DNA from 3 places in the Acidaminococcus sp. genome. Region 3 is predicted to be linked to each of the others. Evidence: riboswitches for the same ligand, from Rfam matches in the RefSeq annotation. Region 3 holds a riboswitch; each other region holds the start of a gene.

Region 1 (6,294 bases), on a different contig from region 3:
GTGCTGGATCTGCTGTCCATTTCCGTCCAGGCCGGTCTGTCGCTGGACGGGGCCATGCGGAAAGTGGTGGAACGGATGGAAGGCCCTTTGATCGATGAATTCCGCCGGATGCTCCGGGATGTGCGGATGGGCATGACCCGCCGCCGGTCCATGCAGCTGATGGCCAGGCGGTGTGATGTGCAGGATGTGTACCTGTTCGTCATGTCCGTGGTCCAGTCGGAACGGCTGGGAGCTTCCATGTCCGATACCCTGGTGATCCAGGCGGACAACATGCGGGACCTGCGGAGACAAAGGGCCAGGACCCAGGCCATGAAGGCACCGGTGAAGATGATCTTCCCCCTGGTGTTCTGTATTTTCCCCGCCATATTCGTAGTGGTCCTCTTGCCGTCGCTGATTTCTCTGATGCAGGGGATGAAATGAAAAACTGCCGGCCTGGTGTGGCCGGCAGTTTCTGTCACTGGTCAATTGTCACTGGTCACTGGCCGAAGGAAGAAACCCGCGGCAGGCGGGTTCCCCAATGAATTTTTGTATAACAGGGAGAATCCAAATTGTCCAACCATGAAATCTGGTCCTTTGGGGACCGTTCCCAAATACAAATTGATGTGGAAATCGCCGACACCTGGTGGGGGCGGTTCCGGGGGCTGATGCTGCGGAAGCCCCTGCCTCCGGCCGCCGGCCTGTGGCTGAACCCCACCAACAGCATCCATATGTGCTTTATGAGATTTGCCATCGATGCAGTGTATTTCAACAAAAATATGGAAATCGTGAAAATCGTCCGGAACCTTCATCCGTGGCTGGGCCTTTCCGCCTGTTTGAAAGCCAGTTCCGTACTGGAACTGAAAGCAGGAGAGGCAGAGCGGCTGGGGCTGAAAGTAGGATTGCAGGCCGCAGGCCGCGAGCCGTGAGTCCCGGGCAAAAAAAATCCCACCCTCGAGGGGTGGGATTTTTTTATTTGATCTTCGTCTTGTTCAGCTTCGCCGAAATCTTGTTCCCTATGGTCTGGACCAACTGGACCAGGGCAATCAGGACGATGACCGTGGCCACCATGGTATCCGCCTGGAACCGCTGGTACCCGTAGCGGATGGCCAGGTCACCCAGACCGCCGCCCCCCAGGGCACCGGCCATGGCGCTGGAACCGATCAGGCTGATCACCGCCAGGGTGATGCCCAGCACAATGGAATGCATGGCTTCCGGCAGCAGCACCTTCCAGATGATCTGGAGAGGGGAAGCCCCCATGCTTTGGGCCGCTTCGATGACCCCGGGATCCACTTCCAGCAGAGAGGATTCAATGATCCGGGAAATGAACGGAGTGCAGGAAATGGTCAGAGGCACAATGGCAGCAGTGGTGCCGATGGAAGACCCCACGATGATCCGGGTGAGAGGAATGATGGCCACCATCAGGATGATGAAGGGCACGGACCGGAGAGCGTTCACAATGGAGCCCAGGGTCTTGTGGAGAGCCGCATTTTCTTTGATGTGGCCTTTGCCGGTAATGGTCAGGATGACCCCCAGGGGAATCCCGAACAGAGAAGCAATGGCGGCGGACAGGGCTACCATGTAGAGGGTTTCGCCCAGGGCTTTGATCAGCAGATGGATCATATTAGGAGACATAACCGATCACCTCGTCTTTCACTTTTCTTTCGTGGAGGTAATCCAGGGCTTTTTTCAAATGGTCCTCGTCCCCTTCCACTTCAATGAGCAGGGTCCCGAAGGGGGTATCCTGCAGGGTTTCAATGTTGGCCGTCAGGATGTTCACATTGGTGTCGTATTCCTTGATCAGCACGGATACAATGGGTTCGCCGGCGCTGTCCCCGATGAAGCTCAGGCTCACCAGGGCCTTGTCCCCGGCTTTGTAGTCCTTGTGGATGTCCAGTTTCTTGACGAAATCAGGCAGGTCGTTGTGCTGGATGCTGGCCACGAATTCTTTGGTGGTGGCTTTCTGGGGATTGGTGAAAATGTCCACCATGGACCCCTGTTCGATGATTTCCCCGTTTTCGATCACGGCCACCTGGTCGCAGATTTCCTTTACCACGTTCATCTGGTGGGTGATCATGACAATGGTGATGTGGAGCCGTTTGTTGATGTCCCGAAGCAGGTTCAGGATGCTTTCGGTGGTCTGGGGATCCAGGGCGGAGGTGGCTTCATCGCAAAGGAGCACCTTGGGGTCGCTGGCCAGGGCACGGGCGATGCCCACCCGCTGTTTCTGGCCCCCGGACAGCTGGCTGGGGTAGTGGTCCGCCCGGTCCTTCAGGCCCACCAGGTCCAGCAGGGGTTCCACCTTCTTTTGGATGGCGGCTTTGTCCATGCCCTGGATTTCCAGAGGGAAGGCGATGTTGCCGAATACGGTACGGCTGGACAGCAGGTTGAAATGCTGGAAGATCATGCCGATGTTCTGCCGGGCCTTCCGCAGCTGTTCCTCGCCCAGGGCGGTCATTTCCTGGCCGTCCACCATGACTTTGCCGCTGGTGGGCTTTTCCAGCATGTTGATGCACCGGACCAGGGTGCTTTTGCCAGCCCCGGACAGGCCGATGATGCCGAAGATCTCGCCTTCGTTGATGGTCAGATTGATATCCTTCAGGGCATGCAGGTCCCCTGAAGCCGTATGATAGACTTTGTCAATGTGCTGGAGTTCTATCAAGGGGGTTCACCTCCGTAAAAAATAAAAATTCCTCTTCATCAGCAATGAAGAGGAATCAGATTGGCTCACTCATCTTCATCTTTCAGGCCACGCCTGATGGACTTAGCACCGTTCAGCCGGCCAAAGCCGCTGATGGTTGCCGTAACTTCATAGGGCCAGTCCCTCCGTTACTCTGGATGAATTCTGTGCGTATTAAATGATACCGTATAAAGTACAGTTTGTCAATGGGAATTGGGGCATAAGTGCAGAGTAAAGAGTGAAGAGTAAAGAGCAGGGGCCCGTAGAGGTCGCACAACCGGCGGCTCGCCAGATGTACGAATCTCTGACCCCAACGATGTAGGGGGTTGCCGAAGGCAAACCCGTCCCGGCTCCCGGGGTATCGACGTATACCCGCAAAGAGTACCAGCATAGCCGGAGGCCAAGTCCGCCCTGCAGGGGCGGGGGACCGGGCTTGCCCGGTGGTGGGGGCATGAGGTCCTGAAAGGACCGAATACCTTGACGGTGGTATGGAAACTATCTACCTGAGAGACAGCAATGGATACTGCGTTCATCATATTTCTACTTCTGCCAGACACTCCCTTGTTTTCGGCCGGTCCTGCAAAATATCGGCTGTCGCCGATGCCCCCACCACCGTGCTCCGCACGGTCCCCCGCCCCTCACAGGGCGGACTTTGGGACCGTCCTTATCACCAGTTCAGTGCGGTTCCCAACTGTCCCATGGGACTGCTGCCCGTTGGAACACCCCTTTATTAAGTTAATGAATTCTGATACAATGAAATTCACGGAAGACCTTCTCTCCTATCTGTAGTGGCGTGGTAACTAATACTATAAAGGATGAAGGTCTTCCTTTTTGCAAGTTTATAAGGGATTATTCATTTCACCGAGAACTATTTTACACTAAGACCTACCAACCACCTGTCCCTATTCCGTTGACACCATCTTCCTCCCGTGTTACAATCCTCCCGAAGGAGGGGATTGCCATGGATACCCGGGCTATCCGGTGTTTTCTGCAGGTTTATGAGAAAGGCAGCATCCACCAGGCGGCCAAAGTGCTGTTTTTGACGCCCCAGGGGGTGAGCCGGATCATCGGGGTGCTGGAAGGGGAGCTCCAGGCCCGGCTGTTTGTCCGTACTCCCAAAGGGGTGGTGCCTACCCGGGAGGGGGATTATTTCTATGAACACAGCCGTTCCTTCTCCGCCCAGCTGCTCCGGCTCCAGCTGGGAATCCAGGAACTGAAGCGCCAGCAGCAGGGGCTCCGGGTGGGATTTGCCTGCGGGGTGCTCCATGTGATTTCCATCGAGAAACTCCAGGGCGCAGCGGCCCGGCACCCGGAATTCCGGCTGGAATGGGCGGAGGATTTCAACGAAAACATCCTTGAGCTGCTCCAGGAAGGGACCCTGTCCTGCGGATTCTGTGTAGGGTCCCGGGCTCCGGAAGGTTTATTCCGCCGGGAACTGTTCCAGGCGCCGGTGGAAGCTGTAGTGTACCCAGGGCATCCCCTTTATGACCGGGACAGCCTGTCCCTGGAAGACCTGAAGGGGGAGCCTCTTTTGTGTCTGAACGAGCATTTTTCCATTTACCACAATGTGGTGGAACGGTGCGGGGATTTTGGCTTTACCCCACATTTTGCAGTGAAGACCATGGAAAGCAGCCTGATTTACCAGTTCTGCCAGGAAGGCCGGGGCATCGGCATCGACGCGGCCATCCATCCGGTGGAGGCTCCTCTCCGGCAGATTCCCCTCCGGGAGACCTCCCCCTGGCAGGTGTCCTTTGTGTGCCCCCAAAACCGGGCGGAAGAACCCCTGTTTCAGGAACTGCTGGCGGTGTGCCCCCAGGGGAAATAGTCCTATCAATGATTTATTTATATCTACTGCTGTTTCTTTGCTGGACGGCAGCTTCTTTTTTATGGTAGGGTGAAAGGCGGAAAAAACTGGAAAATATTTTAGGAGGCACTATACCATGCTGCGCAAATTTCCCCATCTGTCCACCCCCATCACCATCGGCCGCACCACCTTCCGGAACCGGATCTTTTCCGCTCCCATGGGCGGTACCGATATTACCAACGACGGGTGCATCGGCCCCAAATCCACGGCTTTTTACGAACTCCGGGCCAAAGGCGGGGCCGGGGCGGTGACCGTCTCGGAACTGATGGTCCATCCGGCCACCGACGGTTCCCACGCCTATCATCTGGATGAAAGCATCCTGAATTCCCTGGCCTGCGCCACCTATACCGCCGACGCCATCCGCCGGCACGGAGCCATCCCTTCCATCGAACTGTCCCATTCCGGCCAGTTTGCCGGCACCTACATGACGGACAAGACCAAACAGCACAATCTCCACCAGTGGGGCCCCAGCGACGGGGTCCGGGCCGACGGGGTGCCGGTACGGGCTCTGACCAAAGATCTGATCGACGACATTGTGGCAGCCTACGGCCATGCCGCCAGCCTGGCCAAACGGGCGGGTTTTGAAATGGTGATGATCCACGGGGGCCACGGGTGGCTGATCAACCAGTTCCTGTCCCCGCTGTTCAACCACCGGACGGACGAATACGGGGGATCCCTGGAAAACAGGACCCGGTTTGCAGTGGAAGTGCTGAAATCGGTGCGGGCTGCGGTAGGGCCCTTTTTCCCCATCGAATTCCGGATGAGCGGGGCGGAATTTGCGGAAGGAGGCTACGGACTGGACGAAGGGGTGAAGATTGCCCAGGCCATCGAACCTTATGCGGACCTGATCCATGTTTCCGCCGGCACCTACCAGAAGACCTTCGGGATCACCCATCCCTCTATGTTCGAGGACCACGGCCGGAACGTGTACCTGGCGGCGGAAATCAAAAAGCATGTGTCCAAACCGGTGGCCACCATCGGCGGCCTGACGGATCCGGCCATGATGGAGGAAATCGTCGCTTCCGGGAAGGCGGATGTGGTGTACATGGCCCGGCAGCTGCTGGCGGACCCGGAAACGCCACGGAAGATCGAGGAAGGCCGGGATGAAGAAATCGTCCACTGTCTCCGGTGCTTCACCTGTATGGCGGAACGGGCGGCCACCAGCACCCGCCGGTGCACGGTGAATCCCCTGATTGGCCGGGAGCTGGACGGGACAGAAGTCCAGCCGGCATCGGTGAAGAAGAAAGTGGTTGTGGTGGGCGGAGGCCCTGGGGGCCTGTACGCTGCCTATACTGCTGCCCGCCGGGGCCACCGGGTGATCCTGATGGAAAAAGAAGGAGAAGTGGGGGGCATCCTGAAAAGTGAGCAGGCCATTCCCTTCAAACGGGAGATGTACGAACTGGCCCATACCTACGAGCTGCTGGCCCGGAAGGCAGGGGCGGAGATCCGGCTGAACACGGAAGCCACCCCGGAAACCGTGGAGGCGGAAAAGCCCGATGCCCTGATCATCGCCGCCGGTTCCCGGCCCCTGGTGCCGCCCATCAAGGGCCTGGACGGGGACAATGTGGTGATCGTGAACAACTACTACAGGGAAAAGGACAAGGTGGGAGACCATGTGGTGGTGTTCGGCGGCGGCCTGGCCGGGTGTGAATGTGCCATCCACCTGGGACGGGAAGGGAAAAAGGTGGAAATCGTGGAAATGCGGCCCACCCTGGCTCCGGACGCCAATGTGCGCCATCGTCCCCTGCTGCTGGCGGAGATTGCCAAAACCGCC
Region 2 (6,294 bases), on a different contig from region 3:
TTCTTCACCACGTCTTCCAGCTTCCTCCGCAGGGCTTCTGACAGCACCGTCCGGTTCCCCTGGCGGAGTTCCTCCCGCATGTCCACAATGGACACCTGGGGCAGGTGACTGCCGGTCTTGGCCCGGTGGGTAAGCCGGAGACGGGTGTAGACCCCCTGTTCCGCCAGATAATAAGACTCCAGGTCCGGGGTGGCGGACCCCAGCACCACCGGCACCTTCCGGTAATGGGCCCGGTACTGGGCCACCAGCCGGGCATGGTAGCTGGGCCGTTCCTCCTGCTTGTAGGTCCCTTCATGCTCTTCATCCATCAGGATCAGTCCCAGGTCTGCAAAGGGACAGAACACCGCCGACCGGACCCCGATCAGCACCCGGGCCTGGCCGGACCGCATCCGGCTCCACACGTCTCCCCGCTCGCTGGGGGAAAGCCGGCTGTGGGCCACCGCCACCCCGGCGCCGAACCAGGCCTTGAACCGTTTCACGATCTGTCCGGTAAGGGCGATTTCCGGCACCAGCACCATTACCTGCTGGCCTGCCCGGAGGGCCCTGTCGGTGAGCCGGAGATAGACTTCCGTCTTGCCGCTGCCGGTGATCCCCTGGAGCAGAAAGGTCCGGGGATCCCGGTTTTCCCGGGCCCGGTCCACTGCCTGGATGGCCGCCTGTTGTTCTTCCGTCAGTTCCAGGGTTTCCTTCCGGGCTTCCAGCCCCTGGTAGCTGTCCCGGAGGACCCGCCGCCGGCCTTCCAGCAGCCAGCCTTTCTGGACCAGGTTCCGGAGCACCGCGGAGGAGATGCCTTTTCCTTCCAGCTCCCCGGCGCTGGCGGTGTTCCCGGACAGCAAAAAGTCCAGGGCAGCCAGCTGGCTTTTGCCCCGGACCTCTCCGTTTTCCCGTGCGGCCAGCCCTTCCGGTGTTGCTGTAAAGGTCCGCTCTGTTTTTTCCCGCAGTTTGTATTTCACATCGTAGGAAAGGACCACCGCCTTTTGGGCAATCAGTCCCTTCAGGGCCGTCTCTCCTCCCGGGAGATTCCGGATGGCCCGCCGGGACTGGGGACCCTTCAGGGTCAGGAAATCGTACAGTTCCTGTTCCTCAGGGGTAAGCCCGGCCACTTCAGGCACTGGGACGTATTTCCCCACTGCCGCCAGGCTTTTCCGGCCCGGGATGAACAGCCGCAGGGCCTCCGCCAGGGTGCACAGGTAGTACTGGGACAGCCAGTAGGCGGTGGCCAGCATTTCACTGTCGAACCAGGGTTCCGTCCCCACCACATCGGCAATGTCCTTCAGTTCCCGGGACAGATCCGGGCTCCGGTCCTCTTCCACAATGAAACCTTCCAGCAGCTGCTGGCCGAAAGGCACCACCACCCGCCAGCCCTGGCCCAGGAAATCCAGGGCCTGGGGCACATGGTAGGTGAACTGCCGAAAAATGTTTTTGGCAGGCAGATTGATGGCAACCTTTGCGTATTCCATCTTATTCCAGTGCTTTTTTCAGCACATCCACTTTATCCAGCCGTTCCCAGGGCAGATCCACATCCGTCCGGCCGAAATGGCCATAGGCAGCAGTCTGGCGGTAAATGGGCCGGCGCAGATCCAGGCTCCGGATAATACCCGCCGGAGTCAGGGAGAAGTTCTTTTCAATCAGTTCCACGATCTTTTCTTCCGGAATGGCAGCGGTGCCAAAGGTGTTCACGCTGATGGACACCGGACGGGCCACCCCGATGGCATAGGCCAGCTGGATTTCGCATTTCCTGGCCAGGCCGGCAGCCACCACGTTCTTGGCCACATACCGGGCCGCATAGGCAGCACTCCGGTCCACTTTTGTGGGATCCTTCCCGGAGAAGGCACCGCCTCCGTGACGAGCCATGCCCCCGTAGGTATCCACGATGATTTTCCGCCCGGTGAGGCCGGAATCCCCCTGGGGCCCGCCGATGACGAACCGGCCGGTGGGGTTGATGTGGTAAATGGTCTTTTCATCCAGCAGATCCGCCGGCACCACCGGCCGGATCACCTGTTCCAGGATGTCCTTCCGCAGCTGTTCCATGGTGATTTCCGGGCTGTGCTGGGCAGAAACCACAATGGTGTCCACCCGTACCGGTTTGTCGTCATCATATTCCACGGAGACCTGGGTCTTCCCATCAGGACGGAGATAAGGCAGGGTGCCGTCCTTCCGGACCTGGGCCAGCCGGCGGGACAGCTTGTGGGCCAGGGAAATGGGCAGGGGCATGTATTCAGGCGTTTCATCGGTGGCATAGCCGAACATCATCCCCTGATCCCCGGCGCCGATTTTTTCTTCTTCTCCCTGGGCGCCCTGTTTGGATTCATCGGATTCATCCACCCCCTGGGCAATGTCCGGGGACTGTTCATCGATGGAGATCAGCACCCCGCAGGTGGCTCCGTCAAAACCATATTTGGCCCGGTCGTAGCCAATGTCGATCACCGTCTGCCGGGCAATCTTGGCAATGTCCACATAGCAGCTGGTGGAAATTTCCCCCACAATATGGATCTGGCCGGTGGCCACCAGGGTTTCGCAGGCAACCCGGGCATCCGGGTCCTGTTCCAGGATGGCATCCAGCACCGCATCAGAGATCTGATCGGCGATTTTGTCAGGATGGCCTTCCGTGACAGATTCAGACGTAAATACTTTCTTCATTATTTCCTCCTTACACAAAAAAAAATACTCCCAAAATGAGAGTACCTATGGGACTCTCATCTTACAATCGACAAACCGCATTGCAGGAATTAGCACCGTTGGCCCAGGGCCATGGTTGCTGTGGCTTCACAGGGCCATTCCCTCCGCCACTCTTGATGAGCTGTATTCGATTTTGCTTTGTAATTATAACAGATACAGTAGGAAAATACAAGACGGGTCCTCAGTAATGGACCACGTCCTGCTCTTTCCGGATCCGGTCCAGGATGGGCCGGGCTTCCTGGCTCTGGAGGAAGTCCCAGGTGGTGGGAGGCACCTGCTCCCGTACCAGCGCCCAGTTTCCTTCCTGGATGGCCTTCCGTACTGTGGAGGCACTGACCACCTGGCCCTGTTCTTCCCGACGGGGCACCACCACGCACTGGATCCCCGCTTCCGGCAGCCGCTTTTCCATCACCTGGTTGTACAGGCCGGTGACCACACTGGTGGGCTCTTCCCCCACATACCGGGCGGTAATCCCCAGTTTCCGGGCGATCTTCACGAAAATGGCCAGATCCAGGTTGGCATGGCTGGCGATCACCGCTTCCGCATCCTTCTGGAAATAGCTGGGGAAGGTGGCCTGGCTGATGATGTAGGGACCGCTGTCATGGTACCGGAGATTGGCCAGGTGCCGTGTCCCTTCCTGGATCAGCTTCTTCCGGACGGCATAGGGGAACAGGCTGGCGTCCTCGCTGACCATGAACAGGTGGACCAGGTCGTTTTCTGCCGCCGCTTTTTCCACCAGGTACTGATGCCCCAGGGTAAAGGGGTTGGCGTTCATGACAATAGCCGCCACTTTGGGAGCTTCCACCCGGCTCCGGGCCAGCTGGTCCAGATAGCTGGAGAAACCTTCCTTCCGGTTTTCCATAAAGACGATCTGGTCTTCGATCCGGGCGATTTCATAAAAACCCAGGTCCCCGAAAAATTTGGCGGAACTGCATTTGGTATACAGGAAAAGGTGGAGATTTCCCCGTTCATACTGGTACTGGACCAAATGGGACACAATCTCGTTCATCAGCCCTTCCCCCTGGTGGTGATGGTCCACCGCCATGCACCGGAGGGTGTTGCCGAAACAGCTTCCGGTGGCAATGGCCCGGTAATCATTGTCGAACATCACACAGGTATAGTCCAGGTTGGCATCCCGGCGGATTCCCTCCTGCTCCAGCAGGGCATCCACCTGGGCATTGGTCCGTTTATCGGAAGGATATACTTGAGAAATAAAATAATCAGACATCACGGTCTCCTTCTGGTTTCAAAGTGAATCCATTATACCACAAAAAAGGGAAAGGAAGGGTTGGTCCGCCAACTCCCTTTCCCTTTTCTTCCCGGTCAGAAACCCAGCTGATCGTTGATCAGGATCACATGTACCCGTTCCGGATGCCGGGCATACCGGGTGATCAGGATCTGGCAGCAGCGGGTTTCCGGCGCCTTGCAGTGGGAACAGAACCCGGTGGTCTTACAAGGTGTCTGGATGTCGAATTTCTGGGCACAGACCGCAGCCGCCGTGTTTTCCGCCCGGTCCAGGGCTGTTTCCAGGCTGGAACACACCTTGTTCAGGCTCACCAGGAACAATACATGGTGGGGCCCGTAGGAAATGGCGGAGACCCGGTTGCCATTGCCGTCGATGTTCACCAGGATCCCGTCCCGGGTCATGGCGTTGCAGCTGGCCAGATACCAGTCCGCATCATAGGCCTTCAGATGGGCCGGCCGCCGGGTGGGATATTCGTCCCGGTCGATGAAGGTCCAGTTGCCTTCCTTCAGTTTCTCCACCAGACCGCTTTCCCGTACGGTGGTGCTGCCGCCCATGTTCACCACACTGCCTTCCGGGATCAGTTCCAGGGCCTTCTGCACCGCCTCTTCCACCGTTGCCGCATAATACCCCTTCATGTTCCGGGATGCCAGCCCCCGGATCACCACCTGGGCCAGCAGTTCATTCCGCCGTCTCAAAGCCTCCTGCATTTCGATTCCCCCTCATTTGTGTTTTTTTTATTTTACCATAGAAAAAGAGGTTGCTGCACCTTTTGTGCAGCAACCTCTCCCTGCCTTACCTTCTTATTTTGCAAAATACCGGGCCAGCAGTCCGTCGAATACACGGCCGTGACGGGCTTCGTCTTTGGCCATTTCATGAACGGTGTCGTGGATGGCATCGTAGCCCAGCTGTTTGGCCAGGGTGGCGATTTCCTTCTTGCCGGCGCAGGCACCCTGTTCAGCGGCAGCCCGCATTTCCAGATTCTTCTTGGTGCTGTCGGTAACCACTTCGCCCAGCAGTTCAGCGAACTTGGCAGCGTGTTCCGCTTCTTCGAAAGCGATCCGTTTGTAGGCTTCTGCCACTTCCGGATACCCTTCCCGGTCAGCCACCCGGCTCATGGCCAGGTACATGCCCACTTCGGAGCATTCCCCGGTGAAGTGCTGACGCAGGCCTTCCAGGACCCGTTCATCCACGCCTTTGGCAACGCCTACCACGTGTTCATCAGCGTATTCCTTCACGCCTTCCTTCAGTTCATCGAACTTGTCTTTGGGAGCGCCGCACTGAGGGCACTTTTCCGGAGCTTCTTCCCCTTCATACACATAACCGCACACTCTGCAAATGAATTTTTTCATAATATTGCCTCCCCTAAATGGTCAAGCCCTTTATTTAAGGACTTGCTATTTGTTGATATTTGTTATCTCTTACGGTTTTTATTATAACAGACTCTCAAAATAATGCAAGTACTTTTGGAAAATATTTTTCCATTTCGAAAGGTTTTTATTGCAGTCAGAGGTGCAGCTCTTCCAGCAGCTTCCGGAACCGTTCCCGGAGCCTTTGGTTCCGGACCTGGGGATCCGGTTCCGCCACCTTCAGCTGCCGGCGGAAGCTCCCCATTTTTTCATTGAGGGCCCCCAGTCCTTCCGGCAGGGCCTGCCGGATCTTTTTTTTCACATACTGGGCCACCAAAGGACTCCGGCCTCCGCTGCTGACGGCGCAGACCACTTCTCCTTCCCGGATCAGGGCCGGAAAGATAAAGGAACACAGCTCCGGATCGTCCACCACATTCACCGGGATCCGCTTCTCCCGGCAGAGACGGCTTACGGTCCGGTTCACTTCCCGGTGATTGGTAGCCGCCACTGTCAGGATCCAGTCCCCCCGGTCCAGATCTTCCGGTTCGAAGGTCCGGCTCTCCCACCGGACCGGAAGCTCCCGGAATTCCGACAGGAGTTCCGGAGCCACCACCTGGACCCGGGCTCCGAAATCCACCAGGATCTTTGCCTTGTGGAAGGCTGTCCTGCCTCCTCCCACCAGGAGCACCGGAGCATCCTCCAGCTGGACCATCAAAGGAAAATAGCTCATGATTCCCCTCCCGGCTGTTCCAGGGCCGCCCGGATCCCCGCTGCTGAATGGACCCGGGCTGTTTCCACCTCCAGGCAGCCGGCTTCCCGGGCAGCCCGGGCCGTAACCGGACCGATGCACAGGACCCGGGTTTCCGAAGCCAGGGTATACTGCTGGAAAAAGACCCGGACCCCTCCGGCACTGCCGAAGATCATTACATCCGGAGCCAGGCAGGTCCCTTTTTCCGGCTGTCCCTCCCGGGGGCAGATCCTGTACACAGCAGCATCCCTGTATGGCCGCCCGGCCTTTTCCAG
Region 3 (6,294 bases):
TCGCCGAAGGCCTGATGGAAGCGGACCCTACCCTGAAGGTGAAGATCTACAACTCTGCGGTGGATGACAAAAACGACATCGTGACGGAAGTGTTCAAATCCAAGGCCATCCTGGTAGGGTCCCCCACCATCAATTACGGGTTCCTGTATTCCATCGGGGGCATTATGGAAATGATCCGGGGCCTGAAGTTCAAGAACAAAAAGGCCGCTGCTTTCGGCAGCTACGGCTGGAGCGGAGAAGCGGTGAAACAGATCACGGAACTGCTGGGCGGTGCCGGGTTCCAGTTGGTCAACGAAGGGCTCCGGTGCCAGTGGGCCCCGGACCAGGCCAGCCAGGAGCTGTGCCGGAAGTACGGAAGAGAATTTGCGGAAGCGGTGAAATAAAATACGAAGGGGGTGTGAAAAAATTCACACCCCCGGTCACTGGTCTCTTGTCACTGGTCACTGGACGAAGGAAGCCGCCGGGTCAAGGCCCGTGGCGCTTTTGTCCAGCCCCTGGAGGCAGGCGGTCACTTTTTTGTAGGTTCCGCCCTTTACCAGGCAGAACTTTTCCAGGATCTTGGGGTCCGCCCCGGCCAAAGGATCCCGTATGGCCTTTGTGCCGGTATTTTTCAATTCCGTCAGCTCCACGGTTTTCCCGGCTGAAGCCGCTGCTCCCGTTGGCTTGACAGCCGGTTCCGGAGCCGCGGCAGAAACCAGACCGCCATGGGTTTCCCGGAAGGGATTGGCTTTGGCCGGTCCATAGTTTTCAATTCTGTCAAGCCTCCTGCATATGTGCTGTACCTTTTTATTTATAGCAAAAAACCTGCCCTGTCAACACAGGTGCAGGTTTTGTCATGGTTTGTTCAAGAAGTTGACGCAAACGGCCGTTTCTATTTCAATTTTTTGGTACGCGTAGGATCGATGATGAACCCGCTGCCGCTGGGAGAAGGTCCCACGTAGCCCGGGACATTTTCAAAGACGGTCTTCCCTGCACCCGCGGCACTTTTCCCCTGGCTGTTGAACAGCCCTTCCGTGATCCTTACCGTAGCTTTATTTTCCCCTGTAGATGCATCATAATACGTTTTGGTATTCTTTTGGTAATCTGCTGCCAGCTGACTGAAGGTCATCCCCTTGTTTGCCTCTGCGGAGTAATAGGAAAACACCGTTACCCCATCGGTTTGGACCCTGGCGAACCAGCCGTCCCCTTCTTTGGTCTGGATGTTCAGTTGCCGGGCCAGCTCCTGTCCGGCGGCACTGTCCGAAGCAATTACCAGGGTTTTGGAAGGTTTCCCCTGGAGCACATCCGCCAGCCCCTCATACCGTCCCTGCCGGAGCCGTTCGATGATATCTTTCGCCGTGGTGGCGGCCGGGAGTTTTTTCTTGGAAGCTTCCCCCAGGAGAGCGCTGGCGTTGTTGAAGACGGAATTGATGGAGCTGGGCAGACCTCCGTCGGCCGCATGGGAATAGACCATCCATCCCAAACCCACAATGATGGCAAGCATCAGGGCGTATTCGATGATGTCCTGTCCTTTCTGTCGTCTCATTGTTTCCATCTCCTTTACGGTCTTATTAATCAATTATAGCATATTTTGAGGGAGAAAAGCCGTACAAACCTGACTTCCTGTCAGCCCCTTCATGTCCTCCGGCACCGGGGCTTCCAGGAATATTTCCTTGCCGGTCCTGGGATGGCGGAACCGGACGGTCCAGGCGTGGAGGGCCTGGCGGGCAATCCTTGGGTCCCTTGTGCCGTACACCGGGTCCCCCACCAGAGGGTGCCCCTTGTGGGCGAAATGGACCCGGATCTGATGGGTCCTTCCGGTAAGGAGATGGATCTTCAGCACCGTATGGTCCCCTCCGCCAGCCAGGATCTCATAATCGGTCACTGCCGGCCGTCCGTCTTCCCGGACCATCCACCGGTCCACCCCTTCTGCCACCCGGCCGATGGGAAGATGGATCCGGCCCCGGGGTTCTGCCAGATCCCCTTCACACACCGCCAGGTATTCCCGGTAGATTTCCTGGTGGCTGCGGGTGAGGGCGTGTTTGGCAAAAGCGGATTTGGCCACCAGCAGAAGGCCCGTGGTGTCCCGGTCCAGCCGGTACAGGGGATGGATGCCGCATTTCTGCCCCGACTGGCGGAAATACCCTCCCACCGCCTGGACCAGGGTATCCCGGGCCCCGGACCAGGTGGGGTGGATCAGCATGCCGGCAGGCTTGTCCACCGCCAGCAGGTCCTCATCCTCGTACAAAATGGCAAGAGGCAGATGGACCGGGATCACCGCCGCCGTTTCTTCCCATTGGAAAACAAGCCGGTCCCCGGCCTCCAGCCTGTGAGAAGGACTGGAAACCGGGGATCCGTTCACGGTAATGGTGCCGTTCCATTTGATTTTCCGCCAGAGTTTTTCCGAAAGGTGCATGGGACCCCGGGCTGCCTGGCGGACGCAGCATCCGGCATGGTCCCGATCCACCTGGTACGTCAGTTCCATATCAGTAAGACCGTAAAAATTCCTTGAAAAAGTCCACACTGGCCTTCAGGGCATCAGCGGGGATCTTTTCGTTCACCTGGTGGGCGGCGCCCCAGCGGCTGTCCCGGAGATACCCGGAGAACAGCATCACATTGTCGGCGATCCGCTTGTAATAGTGGCTGTCGGTGCCTCCCAGCATCAGGAAGGGCACCACGTCCACTTTTTCCCCATACTGGCCTTTCAGCACCTTTTCCGCCACCTGGATCCCGTAACTCTGGGGATCGGAAGCAGGCAGCGGGTCCTTGCCGGACACATGGCGGATTTCCACCCCTTCCGGCAGGAACTGGCGGAAGTAATTTTCGCAGGATTCCACCGTATCCCCCTGGAGCACCCGGACGCTCATCTGGGCCGCCGCCCGGCTGGGCAGCACATTGGGCTGCTTGCTGGCTTCGGCCATGGTGAAGGCGATGGTGGTGTGGAGCAGGGCATCCAGAGCCGGATCTTCCTGGGCCAACTGGCACAGTTCCTGCCAGTGGCCTTCCGGATCTTCATAGATAGCCCGGCGGCCGGCATCCTGGAGTTTGGCGCTTTTCTGGAGATGGGCCAGGGTCAGGGGAGTGAACCGGTACGGGAAAGGATGGGATTCGATGGCCACAATGGCTTTGGCCAGGGTCCCCAGGGCTGTCCCCTTCCCGGGACGGCTGGAATGGCCTCCGGGAGAGGTGGCGTAAATCTCGAAGTTCACCGGGGATTTTTCCGCCACTCCGATCTTGGCTTCCAGCTTGTCCCCCACCGGGAACAGGCCGCCCCCTTCGTCCACTACGGTGCCCAGCCGGACCCCCTTCTCTTCCAGGTGCCGGGTGAGCTTTTCCGCTCCGTCCACATCGTTTTCCAGGTACACTTCCTCACTGTAGCCCAGAGACAGGTACAGGTCGTAAGACGGCCGCCAGCCTTCTGCCAGCAGGGCTTCCACCGCTTCCATTTCCGCCAGCAGCTGGTGCTTGCAGTCGGTAGTGCCCCGGCCGCAGATACAGCCGTCGATGATTTCGCCTCCGAAGGGATCGAATTTCCACTGGCCCCGGTCCCCTACTTCCACCACGTCCTGATGGGCCATGAGCAGAAGGGGCTTCTTTGCGCTGCCAGTGCCCTTCAGGTGGAACTGGAGGCCTGCCTGGCCCACTTCATCCAGCTCCATCAGGCGATAGATGTGGGGATAGAATTCCCGGAAGGCCTCATGGAGTTTTTCAAACTGGCTCCAGTCCACCTTGTCCACATTGGCGTTGGACACGGTGGCGCACTGGATGAACCGCTGGAGATGGGCGGCGTATTTCTGTTCTTCTTCCGTAAGCTTCATTGCCGTTCCCTTCTTTCTCAATTACCAGGCCGGTTCCAGGTTGCCTTTGCAGTTTTCCAGGATGTAGTCCTTCACCGGCTGGCTCTGGAAGATCTGGACGAATTTCTTGTAGGTGGGGTTGTCTTTGTCTTCTTCCCGGGCGGCAATGATGTTCACATAGGGGCTGGTGTTGTCTTCCTTGGCAATGGCCAGGTCCGTGGACAGACCGGCGGAGTTGGCATACCCGGCGTTGATGATGGAAGCGGCGGTGTCATCCAGGCTCCGGGGCAGCTGGGCAGCTTCCAGTTCCACGATCTGCAGGTGTTTCGGGTTTTCGGTGATGTCGTTGACGGTCAGTTCCGTGGGCTTCACATCCGGGTTCACTTTCAGGAGGCCCAGTTTGCTCAGCATCAGGATGGCCCGTCCTCCGTTGGAAGGATCGTTGGGGATGGCGATCTTGTCCCCGTCCTTGATGTCCGCCACGTTCTTGATCTTGGTGGAATACAGCCGCAGGGGAGCCAGGTAGGTCTTGCCGATGCTCACCAGTTTGGTGCCGTTCTTTTTGTTGAAGGCCAGCAGGAAGGGTTCATGCTGGAAGGAGTTCAGGTCGATGTCCTTCTGGGCCAGGGCCTGGTCCGGAGTCACATAGTCGGAGAATGTCTTGATTTCCACCTTCAGCCCCTGTTTTTCCGCTTCCTTCTTTACCACTTCCATGACCTGTTCGGAATACCCGGGGGTGATCCCTACAGTGATGGTCTTCTTTTCCGCCGGGGCGGCCGCCTTTTTGTCGCTGCCGCAGCCGCTGACCAGGCTGGCCAGGGCCAGGACGGATACGGCTGCTGCAATCCATTTCTTCAGTTTCATGAACATCTCTCCTTTTCGCCTTCCCGAAAGCACCCAAAGAAAAACACCACCTGCTGGGCAGATGGTGTTTTCGATGACTGAGCTCGCTTTTCATCTGCCAGGGAATCCCTGTTGGAATTGGCACCTTCCCTTCCGGGGGTTGCCGCAGCTTCATAGGGCCAAATCCCTCTGCTGCTCTCGATGAAGGTATGTGATTTTGATGGTTCTGATTCTACACTACTTCACTAGGAAAGTCAAGGACTTTTTGTAACCTGATCAAGAACAGTTGCAGGTGACCAGGTCACAGTCACCAGCTCACAACCAATGGTAACCATATGCCAGTGGCATATGCCGCTGAAGAGAAACGCAGCTGACGCTGCTAACCCACCACCATTGCGCAGGCGCAACGGTCCCCCGCCCTTGAAAAGGGCGGATATACGCTTGGGCTGATGCCCATTGCTTTGACGGCCTGGATAACCACCGGACGTATTGCCGGGGCGGATATACCCTCGGGCTGACGCCCATTGCTTTGACGGCCTGGATAACCACCGGACGTATTGCCGGGGCGGATATATGCTCGGGCTGACGCCCATTGCTTTAGTAGTGGCACCAGGGCGGAGCCTGTGTGCCATTTATCCGCCCTTTGCAAGGGCGGGGGTATCCATGCGCAGCATGGGTGGTGGGTTAGCAGCCGTAGGCTGCGTTTTTCTTTAAAAAAATTTGCCAAAGGCAAATTTTCACCTTCGGCCAGTGACCAGTAGTGACAAATGGGCTGTTGCATGCGCAACAGCCCCTCTTCTTACTACTATTACATCTTCTGATGAGCGCGGCGGGCGATTACGTCCAGCTGCTGTTCTCTGGTCAGGTCGATGAATTTCACCGCGTAGCCGGATACCCGGATGGTGAAGTTGGCATATTCCGGTTTTTCCGGATGTTCCATGCAGTCGATCAGCTTGTCCACGCCGAACACGTTCACGTTCAGGTGGTGGGCTCCCTGGTCGAAGTAGCCGTCCATCACCCGTACCAGGGTGGCTTTCTGTTCTTCTTCATTGTGGCCCAGGGTTTCCGGAGCGATGGTCTGGGTGTTGGAGATCCCGTCCAGAGCATATTCGTACGGCAGCTTGGCCACAGAGTTCAGGGAAGCCAGGAGGCCGTTCTGTTCTGCGCCGTAGGCCGGGTTGGCACCGGGAGCGAACGGGGTGTAGGCTTTCCGTCCGTCAGGCAGGGCACCGGTGGCGCCGCCGTACACCACGTTGGAAGTGATGGTCAGGATGGAAGTGGTGGCTTCGGAATTCCGGTAGGTGTGGTGTTTCCGCAGCTTGGTCATGAAGGTCTTCAGCAGCCATACAGCGATTTCATCCGCCCGGGGATCATCGTTGCCGTATTTGGGGAAGTCCCCTTCGATCTTGTAGTCCACCACCAGGCCGGATTCATCCCGGACCGTGGAAACTTTGGCGTATTTGATGGCGCACAGGGAATCCACCACATGGGAGAAGCCTGCGATGCCGGTGGCAAAAGTCCGGCGCACATCGGTGTCGATGAGGGCCATTTCTGCCGCTTCATAGTAGTATTTGTCATGCATGTACTGGATCAGGTTCAGGATGTTCACGTACAGCCCGGCCAGCCAGTCCATCATCAGGTCGAATTTGTGCATCACTTCGCCGTAGTCCAGCAC

The links. A riboswitch is a leader RNA that binds a small molecule or an ion and turns the genes downstream of it on or off. The one in region 3 is predicted to bind S-adenosylmethionine.
Region 1: another riboswitch for S-adenosylmethionine. It lies ahead of ACZOF8_RS09875 (methionine ABC transporter ATP-binding protein); the one in region 3 lies ahead of ACZOF8_RS06990 (MetQ/NlpA family ABC transporter substrate-binding protein).
Region 2: another riboswitch for S-adenosylmethionine. It lies ahead of metK (methionine adenosyltransferase); the one in region 3 lies ahead of ACZOF8_RS06990 (MetQ/NlpA family ABC transporter substrate-binding protein).

Annotation. Positions count from the first base shown of each region.
Region 1 covers NZ_DBMBXK010000019.1:664-6,957, reverse strand. The annotation lists gene ACZOF8_RS09890 (type II secretion system F family protein) at 1-420, shown strand, start outside; gene ACZOF8_RS09885 (DUF192 domain-containing protein) at 549-905, shown strand; gene ACZOF8_RS09880 (methionine ABC transporter permease) at 949-1,611, opposite strand; gene ACZOF8_RS09875 (methionine ABC transporter ATP-binding protein) at 1,601-2,638, opposite strand; SAM riboswitch class I at 2,711-2,821, opposite strand; gene ACZOF8_RS09870 (LysR family transcriptional regulator) at 3,618-4,481, shown strand; gene ACZOF8_RS09865 (oxidoreductase) at 4,597-6,294, shown strand, end outside.
Region 2 covers NZ_DBMBXK010000003.1:17,368-23,661, forward strand. The annotation lists gene priA (primosomal protein N') at 1-1,460, opposite strand, end outside; gene metK (methionine adenosyltransferase) at 1,462-2,640, opposite strand; SAM riboswitch class I at 2,694-2,802, opposite strand; gene citC ([citrate (pro-3S)-lyase] ligase) at 2,861-3,910, opposite strand; gene ACZOF8_RS02335 (lactate utilization protein) at 4,003-4,632, opposite strand; gene ACZOF8_RS02340 (ferritin family protein) at 4,726-5,274, opposite strand; gene ACZOF8_RS02345 (precorrin-2 dehydrogenase/sirohydrochlorin ferrochelatase family protein) at 5,429-6,001, opposite strand; gene cobA (uroporphyrinogen-III C-methyltransferase) at 5,998-6,294, opposite strand, start outside.
Region 3 covers NZ_DBMBXK010000008.1:84,729-91,022, forward strand. The annotation lists gene ACZOF8_RS06965 (anaerobic nitric oxide reductase flavorubredoxin) at 1-383, shown strand, start outside; gene ACZOF8_RS06970 (hypothetical protein) at 441-614, opposite strand; gene ACZOF8_RS06975 (Flp family type IVb pilin) at 872-1,525, opposite strand; gene ACZOF8_RS06980 (RluA family pseudouridine synthase) at 1,559-2,464, opposite strand; gene ACZOF8_RS06985 (M20/M25/M40 family metallo-hydrolase) at 2,466-3,797, opposite strand; gene ACZOF8_RS06990 (MetQ/NlpA family ABC transporter substrate-binding protein) at 3,819-4,640, opposite strand; SAM riboswitch class I at 4,728-4,827, opposite strand; gene pflB (formate C-acetyltransferase) at 5,428-6,294, opposite strand, start outside.